3 regions of the Streptomyces sp. NPDC030840 genome follow, and region 3 is predicted to be linked to each of the others. Evidence: riboswitches for the same ligand, from Rfam matches in the RefSeq annotation. Region 3 holds a riboswitch; each other region holds the start of a gene.

Region 1 (3,265 bases), on a different contig from region 3:
GTCGGGGTGCAGGACGCCGCGGGCCGTACGGGTCTTCTCCCAGGCGGGCAGCGGGCCGCAGCGCTCGGCTAGGTCGGCCGACGCCTCGTACGCGGCGAGCATGATCCGCTCGGCGATACGGGTGGACAGTGCGCGGGCCGCGGGGGAGTCGAAGGGGAGCCGCAGCTTGAAGAAGACGTCCTGGAGTCCCATGGCACCCAGGCCGACGGGCCGCCACCTGGCGTTCGAGCGGGCTGCCTGCTCGGTCGGGTAGTAGTTGATGTCGACGACGCGGTCGAGGAAGGTGACGGCGGTGCGGACGGTGGCGTCGAGCCGCTCCCAGTCGAGGTCGCCGGTCTCCATGTCGACAAAGGCACCCAGATTCACGGACCCCAGGTTGCACACCGCCGTCTCGCCGTCGTCCGTGACCTCCAGGATCTCGGTGCACAGGTTCGAGGAGTGGACGACGTGGCCCGGCTCGGCCGTCTGGTTGGCCGTGCGGTTGGCCGCGTCCTTGAAGGTCATCCAGCCGTTGCCGGTCTGGGCGAGGGTGCGCATCATGCGCCCGTACAGGTCGCGGGCCGGGATGGTCTTCCGGGCGAGGCCCTCGGCTTCCGCCCTGCGGTAGGCCGCGTCGAACTCCTCGCCCCACAGGTCGGCGAGCTCCGGCACGTCGGCGGGGGAGAAGAGGGACCAGACACGGTCCTCGTCGACCCGGCGCATGAACTCGTCCGGGATCCAGTGCGCGAGGTTCAGGTTGTGCGTACGGCGGGCGTCCTCACCGGTGTTGTCGCGCAGCTCCAGGAACTCCTCGATGTCGGAGTGCCAGGTCTCCAGGTAGACGGCGGCCGCGCCCTTGCGCCGGCCGCCCTGGTTCACGGCGGCGACCGAGGCGTCGAGGGTCTTCAGGAACGGGACGATGCCGCCTGAGTGCCCGTTCGTGCCGCGGATCAGCGAACCGCGGGAGCGGATGCGGGAGTACGCGATGCCGATGCCGCCCGCGTGCTTCGACAGCCTGGCCACCTGCTGGTAGCGCTCGTAGATCGAGTCCAGCTCGTCCTTCGGGGAGTCGAGGAGGTAGCAGGACGACATCTGGGCGTGCCGCGTACCGGAGTTGAACAGGGTGGGGGAGGAGGGCAGGTAGTCGAGGCGGCTCATGAGCCCGTAGAGCGCGGCGACCTCGTCCACGGACTGTGCGCCCGTCTCTGAATCGAGCGCAGTGTCCTTGGCGAGCCCGGACGCCACCCGCAGCATGAAGTGCTGGGGCGTCTCGACGACCTTGCGGGTGATCGGATGCCGCAGCAGGTACCGGCTGTGCAGCGTGCGGAGCCCGAAGTAGCCGAAGCGGTCGTCGGCGGCCGTGTCGATCAACGCGTCGAGGCGGGCCGCGTGCAGCCGTACGAACTCGGCGGTGCGGTCGGCGATGAGGCCTTCGCGGTGGCCCACGGCCACGGACTCGGAGAAGGACGTGACGCCCTGCGAGGCGGCCTCTGCCGTAATGCCGATCGTGAGCAGCCGGGCGGCCAGCCGTGAGTAGGCCGGGTCCTCCGAGATGAGACCGGCCGCCGCCTCGGTGGCCAGTTCCCGCAGCTCCGTCTCGTCGGCGTGCGCGGAACGGCCGCGCAGCGCGGCTGCGGCGACCCGTCCGGGGTCGGCGTCGGGAAGGTCGGCGGTCAGCTCGGTCAGGGTCCGCAACAACGCGGTTCCGGGACCGTCGTGTTCCTGCTCGGGCCCTGCTTCCTGCCCGGTCCCCGCTGAAACCGGATCGGCTGGCGCGATGGTCACGTGTGGGCTCTCCCTCGCTCGGCACGGGGCCTTGCGGAGGGCAGGGGGCAGCGCACGAACGCACACGGCGTCGCGTCCACCGGCCCATTCCGCGAGGCCCGGACGTCAGGCACCCGGACCGGTCGGCCGGGTGCGCTGTCGGCAGGTCCTCGGACTGACCATGCGTGCGGACATGGGTATGTACACACGCAAGTACACCGTTGCGGGACAGTTCCGGATTCGCGCCGGATTCCCCTGCGGCGACAGCGAGCATGAGCATACATCTTGTGCCGCGCCGTGGAAGCGGCCCCATATGTTGTGGCGTGATGGTGTGTCGCGCTGGTGTCAGAGCGTCAACTCGTAGGTGAGGAGAGTGATGTCGTCGAGGTGCGGAAGCGGGTTCCAGTCGCGGTCGGGAGTGCGGGTGAAGCCGAGACGTTCGTAGATCCGGTGGGCCGCGTGCATGGAGCGCTGGGTGGACAGGACCATGCGGGCGCAGCCGGGCGTGGACCGCGCGCGTTCGACGCACGTACGGACGAGTGCCTCGCCGACGCCCCGCCCGCGGGCCTCGGCGGCCACCGCGAGCATCCGTATCTCCGCCTCGCCGGGCCCCGCGATGTCGGCCATGGGCCCGCCGGCCGGCACGAAGGTCACCCCGCCGAGCACGCGGCCGTCCTCGGCGGCGACGAGCACCTCGGCCGCGGCGGCCCGCTTGGCGACGTCCCGCAGCTCACCGAGGTACGCGTCGGCCGCTCCGAAGTCGAGGAGGCCGTCGCCCAGGTACGCCTGCGCGGTGAGCTCACCGAGGGTGTCGTACTCGTCGGGCCGTGCCTGTCTGATCGTGATGTCCATGGTGGGGAGTGTGCCGGACGGGTGCGAGGTCGGCTCACGGATTCCACGGCTGTGGAGGGCTCAGGCCACTCCCGGCCACTGGGGCAGGGTCGCCACGAAGTCCTTGCTGAAGTCGCGGGGGCCCGGGCCGAGGGCGACGCGGCCCGTGAGGGTCATGCGGGCGGAGAGGGCGGAGGACTCGGTGTAGTAGGCGCGCTGGGCGGCCGCGGGCACGAACACGGTCTTCCCGCGGGTGAGTTCGCTGGCCGACTCGACGATGACGGCGCCCTCCGCGACGGTGAGGAACGACTCGTCCGCGCACGCGCCCACGGCGAGCGGGTCGTGCAGCGGGCAGGCGTCGCCCCCGCCGTGGCGGCGGTAGGCGTCCATGTAAACCCTCAGCAGGCGGACGGCAAGCGCCGTGCCCGGGCCCGCCGCCTCCAGGGCGGCCAGGTCGGCGGGACCGAAGAGGCAGTGGTGGGAGGCGTCCAGGTCGACCATGGTGAACGGAATGCCGGAGGACAGGACCACCTCGGCGGCGTCCGGGTCGGCCCAGATGTTGAACTCGGCGACCGGCGTGATGTTGCCGGGCACCTGCGCGGCGCCGCCCATGAAGACGAACTTCCGGACGCGCCGGGCGAAGCCCGGGTCCTCCAGGAGCGCGATCGCCACGTTGGTGAGCGGGCCCGTG
Region 2 (3,265 bases), on a different contig from region 3:
TGCGCCCGCGCCTGCACGGACTTCCTCGCGACACTCGCTGCCTGAGGCGAGGGGCTGCCGCCAGGCTCGGCGACCCCGGACCCGGCTGTCGGCCTGACGGCCTCGTCCTCAAACGCCGGACGGGCCGGATGTACCTGCCCTCGCTGAAAACCCAAGCCCCGGCCAGGGAACTCAGCCCCGGCCGCGAAAATCAGCCCCTCCGGCGTTTGAGGAGCGGGGGTCCGGGGGCTGGCCCCCGAACCGGGGTCCGGGGCGGAGCCCCGCGGCGGGTCGAAGGGGCGCAGCCCCTGGGGAGGGGACGGGTAGGGGCGGCGGGGGCGAAATGAATCCTCGCCGACCGCCCCGCTCAGGACGCTCCCGCGAGCGGCGGCCCCCCGACCCGCACGTTCCAGCGCCCGCCCCGCCCGCTGAACTCGGTGGCCGTCAGCGGCGGCACGTCCACGCGCCAGAACGCGGATTCCGGCGCCCCCAGCACCCGTACCACCACGGCCCGTACGACGTCGGGCTCGACGACGGCGACCGTCCGGCCGTCGCCCCGGGCGGCCGTGTCGAGCCACAGTGCCACCCGGTCGCACAACGCCCGCACCGACTCGCCGCCGTGCGGCGCGGACTCGGGGTCGGTCAGCCAACGGGCCACCGCCTCGGGCTCGTCGGCGCTCACCTCGGTGAGCGTCGCCCCGCGCCAGCGCCCCACGTCCAGACCGGCCGGCCCGGGCGTCCCCCCGATGTCCAGCCCGAGCGCGGCAGCGGTCTCGCGGCAGCGGACCGTGGGGGAGGCCCAGGCCCGGTCGGGGGACCTCAGGGTGCCCGAGTTCGCCGTCGCCGCCCGCAGCCCGGACGGGTCGAGCGGGCATCCGTCGTCGAAGCGGGCCTCCCGCAGCGCCGCGTTCATCGCGGGTGAGATCAACATCACTCGGCTCGTCATTTCACGCTCTCCCGATCCGGCCACCTGTGCACCCAACCCCCTTGCCCTGTAAGGGACATGACCATCGGGCCGTGGTGTGACCAGCTCACCCGCACGCCGTGCGCCACCCATGCGCCCTTGGCCGGAACCTCACTTCGCGGTACCTTCTCGTCGATATTGACGACGGTCGACGGAAGCCGGTGAGAATCCGGCACGGTCGCGCCACTGTAAGCCCAGCACGATCCGCACCCGCCAAGTGCGGTGACGGCAGGGCAAGTCAGACCCGTGGCCGTCGTCCTGTGCACCACCGAGACGGGACGCGAGTTCCCCCAGGAGGTCCTGCCATGGCGCAGTCCGCCGTCGCCCAGCCGACCGCAACCCCCGCCGCTCCCACCGCGGTTCCGGCCAAGCTGCCGATCGGAGCGATCGCCCCCTGGGCGGTCTTCTTCGGCATCCTCATGCTGGTCCTGCTCTACTTCGTCGGCGCCGAACAGGGCGCCACCTCCCTCGTGTCCGGCGAGGGTGTCCACGAATGGGTGCACGACGCCCGCCACCTGCTCGGCTTCCCCTGCCACTGACGGCGGCGAGGAAGCTCACGAGCCGATGAACTCCGCAACGGTCAGGAACCTCCTGGTGCGCGGCATGCTCGCGGGACTCGCCGCGGGCCTGCTCGCCCTCGTCGTCGCCTACTTCCTGGGTGAACCACGCGTCGACCAGGCGATCGCGTTCGAGGAGGCCCACGCCCACGAACACGGCGGCGAGGAACTCGTCAGCCGCACCCTGCAGTCCACGGCGGGACTGTCCACCGGCGTCCTCGTGTACGGGGTCGCGTTCGGCGGCATCGCGGCCCTCGCGTACTGCTTCGCGCTCGGCCGCATCGGCCGCTTCGGGCCGCGCGCGAGCGCGCTGCTCCTGGCGGTGGCCGGGCTGGTCGCGGTCTATGTGGTCCCGTTCCTGAAGTACCCCGCCAATCCGCCCGCCGTGGGCGACCCCGACACCCTCGACCAGCGCACCACGCTGTACTTCCTGATGGTCGTGCTCAGCGTTCTGCTGGCCGTCGGGGCGGTGGTCCTGGGCAAGCGCCTCGCGCCACGCCTGGGCAACTGGAACGCCACCGTCGCGGCGGGCGCGTTCTTCGTCCTCGTCGTCGGCCTGGCGTACGCCTTCCTGCCGTCGTACGACAACGTCCCGGAGGGCTTCCCCGGCACCCTGCTGTGGCAGTACCGGTTGGCCGCCCTCGCCATCCAGGTGACCCTGTGGACCGCGTACGGTCTGCTCTTCGGGCTGCTCGCGGAACGCGTGCTGGCTCCGCGCACGGCGGGGCGCCAGGGGGCCGCCGCTCCGGCGACTCCCGTCCCGCACTGAGCTGTTGAGCGCGTCCCGCACTGACCTGTTGGGCGCGGGAGAAAGGCCCCCGGGTGACCGGGGGCCTTTCTCCTGTCCTGTCCCTCCCGGTCGCTCCCTCGTGTTCCCAATTACTGGAACACGTTCTACGGTGTGCGCCGTCAGGTCCGGCCTTGGGGAGCCAGGAGGCGCCGTGCATCTGGAATACACGCCCGAGCAGCAGCGGCTGCGCACCGAACTGCGCGCCTACTTCGCCAAGTTGGTGCCGGACAACGCGTACGCGCGGTACGGCGACCCGGCCTCCCAGAAGCGCTTCTACCGCGAGACCCTCCGCCGTCTCGGCACGGACGGCTGGCTCGGAGTCGGCTGGCCGAAGGAGTACGGCGGACGCGGGCTGACCCCCATGGAGCAGTTCATCTTCTTCGACGAGGCCGCCCAGGCGGGCGTCCCCCTGCCCCTGATGGCGCTCAACACGGTCGGCCCGACGATCATGCAGTTCGGCAGCGAGGAGCAGAAGGCGTACTTCCTGCCGCGCATCCTCTCCGGCGAGATCGATTTCGCGATCGGCTACAGCGAGCCCGACGCGGGCACCGACCTGGCCGCGCTCAGGACGCGCGCCGTACGGGAGGGCGACGAGTACGTCGTCAACGGCCAGAAGATCTGGACCACGAACGGCGACACCGCGGACTGGGTGTGGCTGGCCGTCCGCACCGACCCGGACGCCCCGCCCCACAAGGGCATCACCATGCTCCTGGTCCCGACCACCGACCCCGGCTACTCCTGCACCCTGATCAACACCCTCGCCTCCCACGACACCACCGCCAGCTACTACGAGAACATCCGCGTACCCGTCTCCCACCGCGTCGGGGAGGAGAACAAGGGCTGGCGCCTGATCACCAACCAGCTCAACCACGAACGCGTCACCCTCGCCGCCCACGGCACCATGGCGATCCGCTCCCTCCACAACGTGCAGCGCTGGGCCATGGAGACCAAACTCGCCGACGGCCGCCGCGTCAT
Region 3 (3,265 bases):
TTTTACGAACGGTTTCCACGACACCGCCAACGCGATGGCCACCACCATCTCGACCGGCGCGATGAAGCCCAAGGTCGCGGTGGCCATGTCCGCCGTGCTCAACCTTGTCGGCGCGTTCCTCTCCATCGAGGTCGCCAACACGATCTCGAAAGGTCTCGTCGACGAGACCGGTATACGACCAGAAGTGATCTTCGCCGCGTTGGTCGGCGCCATCCTCTGGAACCTGCTGACCTGGCTCGTCGGACTGCCGTCGAGTTCGTCGCACGCCCTCATGGGCGGTCTGATCGGCGCGACCGTCGCCTCGGCCGGCCTGGGCGCGGTGCACGGTGACGTCCTCGTCACGAAGGTACTGATCCCCGCCGTCGCGGCGCCGCTGGTCGCGGGCATCGCCGCGATGCTCGCCTCACGGCTGACGTACACCCTCGGCAAGAACGCCCACGAGAAGGCCACGTCCAAGGGCTACCGCGCCGGCCAGATCACCTCGGCCGGCCTGGTCTCCCTGGCCCACGGCACGAACGACGCCCAGAAGACGATGGGCATCATCACCCTGGCCCTGGTCGCCGGCGGCGCGATCGCCCCCGACTCCGACCCGCCGGTCTGGGTCATCCTCTCCGCCGGTGTCGCCATCGCGCTCGGCACCTACCTGGGTGGCTGGCGCATCATCCGCACGATGGGCAAAGGCCTGACCGACCTCCAGCCGCAGCAGGGCTTCGCCGCCCAGACCAGCGCGGCGACGGTCATCCTGGCCTCCTCCCACCTCGGTTTCTCCCTCTCCACCACGCACTCCGTCTCCGGCGCGGTGATGGGCGCGGGGCTCGGCCGCAAGGGCGGTGTGGTCCGCTGGTCCACGGCCACCCGCATGTTCGTCGCCTGGGGCCTGACGCTCCCGGCCGCGGCCGTGGTCGGCGCCGGAGCCGAGTGGGTGACCTCCTTCGGCACCTGGGGCACGACGCTGGTCGCCGTCTTCCTCGTCGCGTCCAGCGCCGCCATCTGGCTGCTCTCGCGCCGCGAGGTGGTCGACCACACCAACGTCAACGACACCGACGAGCCCGCCGGCGTCGTGACCACGGCCATCGCGGCGGTCACCCCGCCCCCGGCAGGCCCGCTCACCGACGACCTCGCGGCCACCGCCACCGTCTCCGCCGACACCCCGGCGAAGTCGTCGGCGCCCGCTCTCTGAGCAAGGGAAACACACCACCATGCACATCGACTGGGCAGCCCTCGGCTCCGTGTTCGGAGTCAGCCTCGTGGTCACCGTGGCCCTCGTCGGCCTCTTCACCCTCGGCATCGTCGGCCTCTCCAAGCGCGAGACGGCCACGGCCTCCGGCAACTCGGCGGCTCTCGCCACGACGGCGGCGTACGCGTGCTTCGCCGCCTGCGCGGCGGCGGTGGCGTACGGGATCTATCTGATCGTGGCCTGACACCGGCACACGACAGAGACACGCCAAGCAGTGGGGTGCGGGACGGATCACCGTCCCGCACCCCACTCGTATGTGGGCCTCAGCACACTCTCCCTTCGCAGGTCAACGGCAAGTTGACGCCCCTTCCAACCCCGTGGTGGACTGCCGGAGCCATGTACGGGCGGCAGAAGAGGAAGCCGGTGGAAGTCCGGCGCGGTCCCGCCACTGTGACCGGGGTAGCCATCCCCGGGAGTCAGGAACTCTCGCCGTCGGTCTCGTCGAACCAGGGCGTGGACACCCTGAGTGAGGACATATCGCCATGCTCGGCTGCCGATTGAGTGTCAGCACCACCGCCCTGCCGGAACCCGCGGCCACAGCGGTCGGCTGAACCGATGCGTGCCGATCGCGTGTTCGCGTACGGCGCCGCCGCCGGGCTCCTCGGTGACCTGCTCCTGGGCGATCCCCGCCGGGGGCACCCGGTCGCCGTGTTCGGGCGGGCCGCGGGTGCCGTGGAGCGGGTGTTGTGGCGGGACCACCGCGGGTGGGGCGCGCTGCACACCCTCGTGTGCGCCGGTGGCGCCGTCACGTTCGGAGCCGCCGCCGCTGGTGCCGTGAGAACGTCGTCCGCCGCCTCCGTCGCTCTGACCGGCGCGGCCACCTGGGCCGTCGTCGGGGGTACTTCGCTGGCGCGCGAGGCCAGGACCATCGGGCGTGCCCTGCGGACGGGGGACGTCGAGGGCGCCCGGACGCGGCTGCCGCATCTGTGCGGGCGGGACCCGCAGGCCCTCGACGCCGACGGGATCGCCCGGGCCGTCGTCGAGTCGGTCGCCGAGAACACGTCGGACGCCGTGGTGGGAGCCCTGGTGTGGGGTTCCGTCGCGGGAGTGCCGGGGCTGCTCGGGTTCCGGGCCGTCAACACCCTCGACGCCATGGTCGGCCACAAGTCGCCCCGCTACCGGCGCTACGGCTGGGCCTCCGCCCGGCTCGACGACCTCGCGGGGTGGCCGGGGGCCCGGCTCACCGCCGTCCTCGCCGCCGTGGCGGGCCCCGATCCCCGGGGGGCCGTTCGGGCGTGGCGAGCCGACGCGGGCCGGCACCCGAGTCCCAACGCCGGTCCCGTGGAGGCCTCGTTCGCGGGTGCCCTGGGGGTGCGGCTGGGCGGGACCCTGTCGTACGGCGGACGTGTGGAGCATCGGCCCGTGCTGAACGGGGAGGGGCGTGCCGTGGAGGTGGGCGACATCGAACGGGCCGTGCGCCTGTCACGGCGGGTGAGCTGGCTCGCGTTGGGGGCGGCCGTCGCCGTGAGGCTCGTCGCGAGGGGGCGGAAGGCATGAGCGGGGGTCTTCTCGTCGCCGGCACCACCTCGGACGCGGGCAAGAGCGTCGTCACCGCCGGGATCTGCCGGTGGCTGGTCCGGCAGGGCGTCAAGGTCGCGCCGTTCAAGGCGCAGAACATGTCCCTCAATTCGTTCGTGACGCGCGAGGGTGCCGAGATCGGGCGGGCGCAGGCCATGCAGGCCCAGGCCTGCCGGGTCGAGCCGACCGCGCTGATGAATCCCGTGCTGCTGAAGCCGGGAGGGGAGCAGAGCAGTCAGGTCGTGCTCCTCGGCAAGCCCGTGGGCGAGCTGAGCGCGCGCGGCTACCACGGCGGGCGGCAGCAGCAGCTCCTCGGCACCGTGCTGGACTGCCTCGCGGAGTTGCGGGGCACGTATGACGCGGTGATCTGTGAGGGCGCCGGTTCTCCCGCCGAGATCAATCTGCGGCGGACCGACATCGTGAACATGGGCATCGCCCGCAACGCCGGGCTTCCCGTCCTCGTCGTCGGCGACATCGACCGGGGCGGCGTCTTCGCGTCCTTCTTCGGGA

Evidence for each region. Region 3 has a riboswitch for cobalamin ahead of ACZ49J_RS10680 (cobalamin biosynthesis protein). Riboswitches for the same ligand answer to the same signal wherever they lie in the genome.
Region 1: it holds a riboswitch for cobalamin, as region 3 does, so the genes downstream of both, ACZ49J_RS22860 (ribonucleoside-diphosphate reductase subunit alpha) here and ACZ49J_RS10680 (cobalamin biosynthesis protein) in region 3, are expected to answer to the same signal.
Region 2: it holds a riboswitch for cobalamin, as region 3 does, so the genes downstream of both, ACZ49J_RS31550 (CbtB domain-containing protein) here and ACZ49J_RS10680 (cobalamin biosynthesis protein) in region 3, are expected to answer to the same signal.

What each region holds. Positions count from the first base shown of each region.
Region 1 is NZ_JBVIEE010000010.1:182,218-185,482, forward strand. Features, by position in the region: gene ACZ49J_RS22860 (ribonucleoside-diphosphate reductase subunit alpha) at 1-1,764, opposite strand, end outside; cobalamin riboswitch at 1,888-2,058, opposite strand; gene ACZ49J_RS22865 (GNAT family N-acetyltransferase) at 2,089-2,595, opposite strand; gene ACZ49J_RS22870 (nucleoside hydrolase) at 2,656-3,265, opposite strand, start outside.
Region 2 is NZ_JBVIEE010000018.1:83,120-86,384, reverse strand. Features, by position in the region: gene ACZ49J_RS31560 (four-helix bundle copper-binding protein) at 1-45, shown strand, start outside; gene ACZ49J_RS31555 (histidine phosphatase family protein) at 347-925, opposite strand; cobalamin riboswitch at 1,072-1,212, shown strand; gene ACZ49J_RS31550 (CbtB domain-containing protein) at 1,249-1,482, shown strand; gene ACZ49J_RS31545 (CbtA family protein) at 1,508-2,269, shown strand; gene ACZ49J_RS31540 (acyl-CoA dehydrogenase family protein) at 2,442-3,265, shown strand, end outside.
Region 3 is NZ_JBVIEE010000004.1:62,961-66,225, forward strand. Features, by position in the region: gene ACZ49J_RS10670 (inorganic phosphate transporter) at 1-1,180, shown strand, start outside; gene ACZ49J_RS10675 (hypothetical protein) at 1,200-1,421, shown strand; cobalamin riboswitch at 1,542-1,682, shown strand; gene ACZ49J_RS10680 (cobalamin biosynthesis protein) at 1,793-2,734, shown strand; gene ACZ49J_RS10685 (cobyric acid synthase) at 2,731-3,265, shown strand, end outside.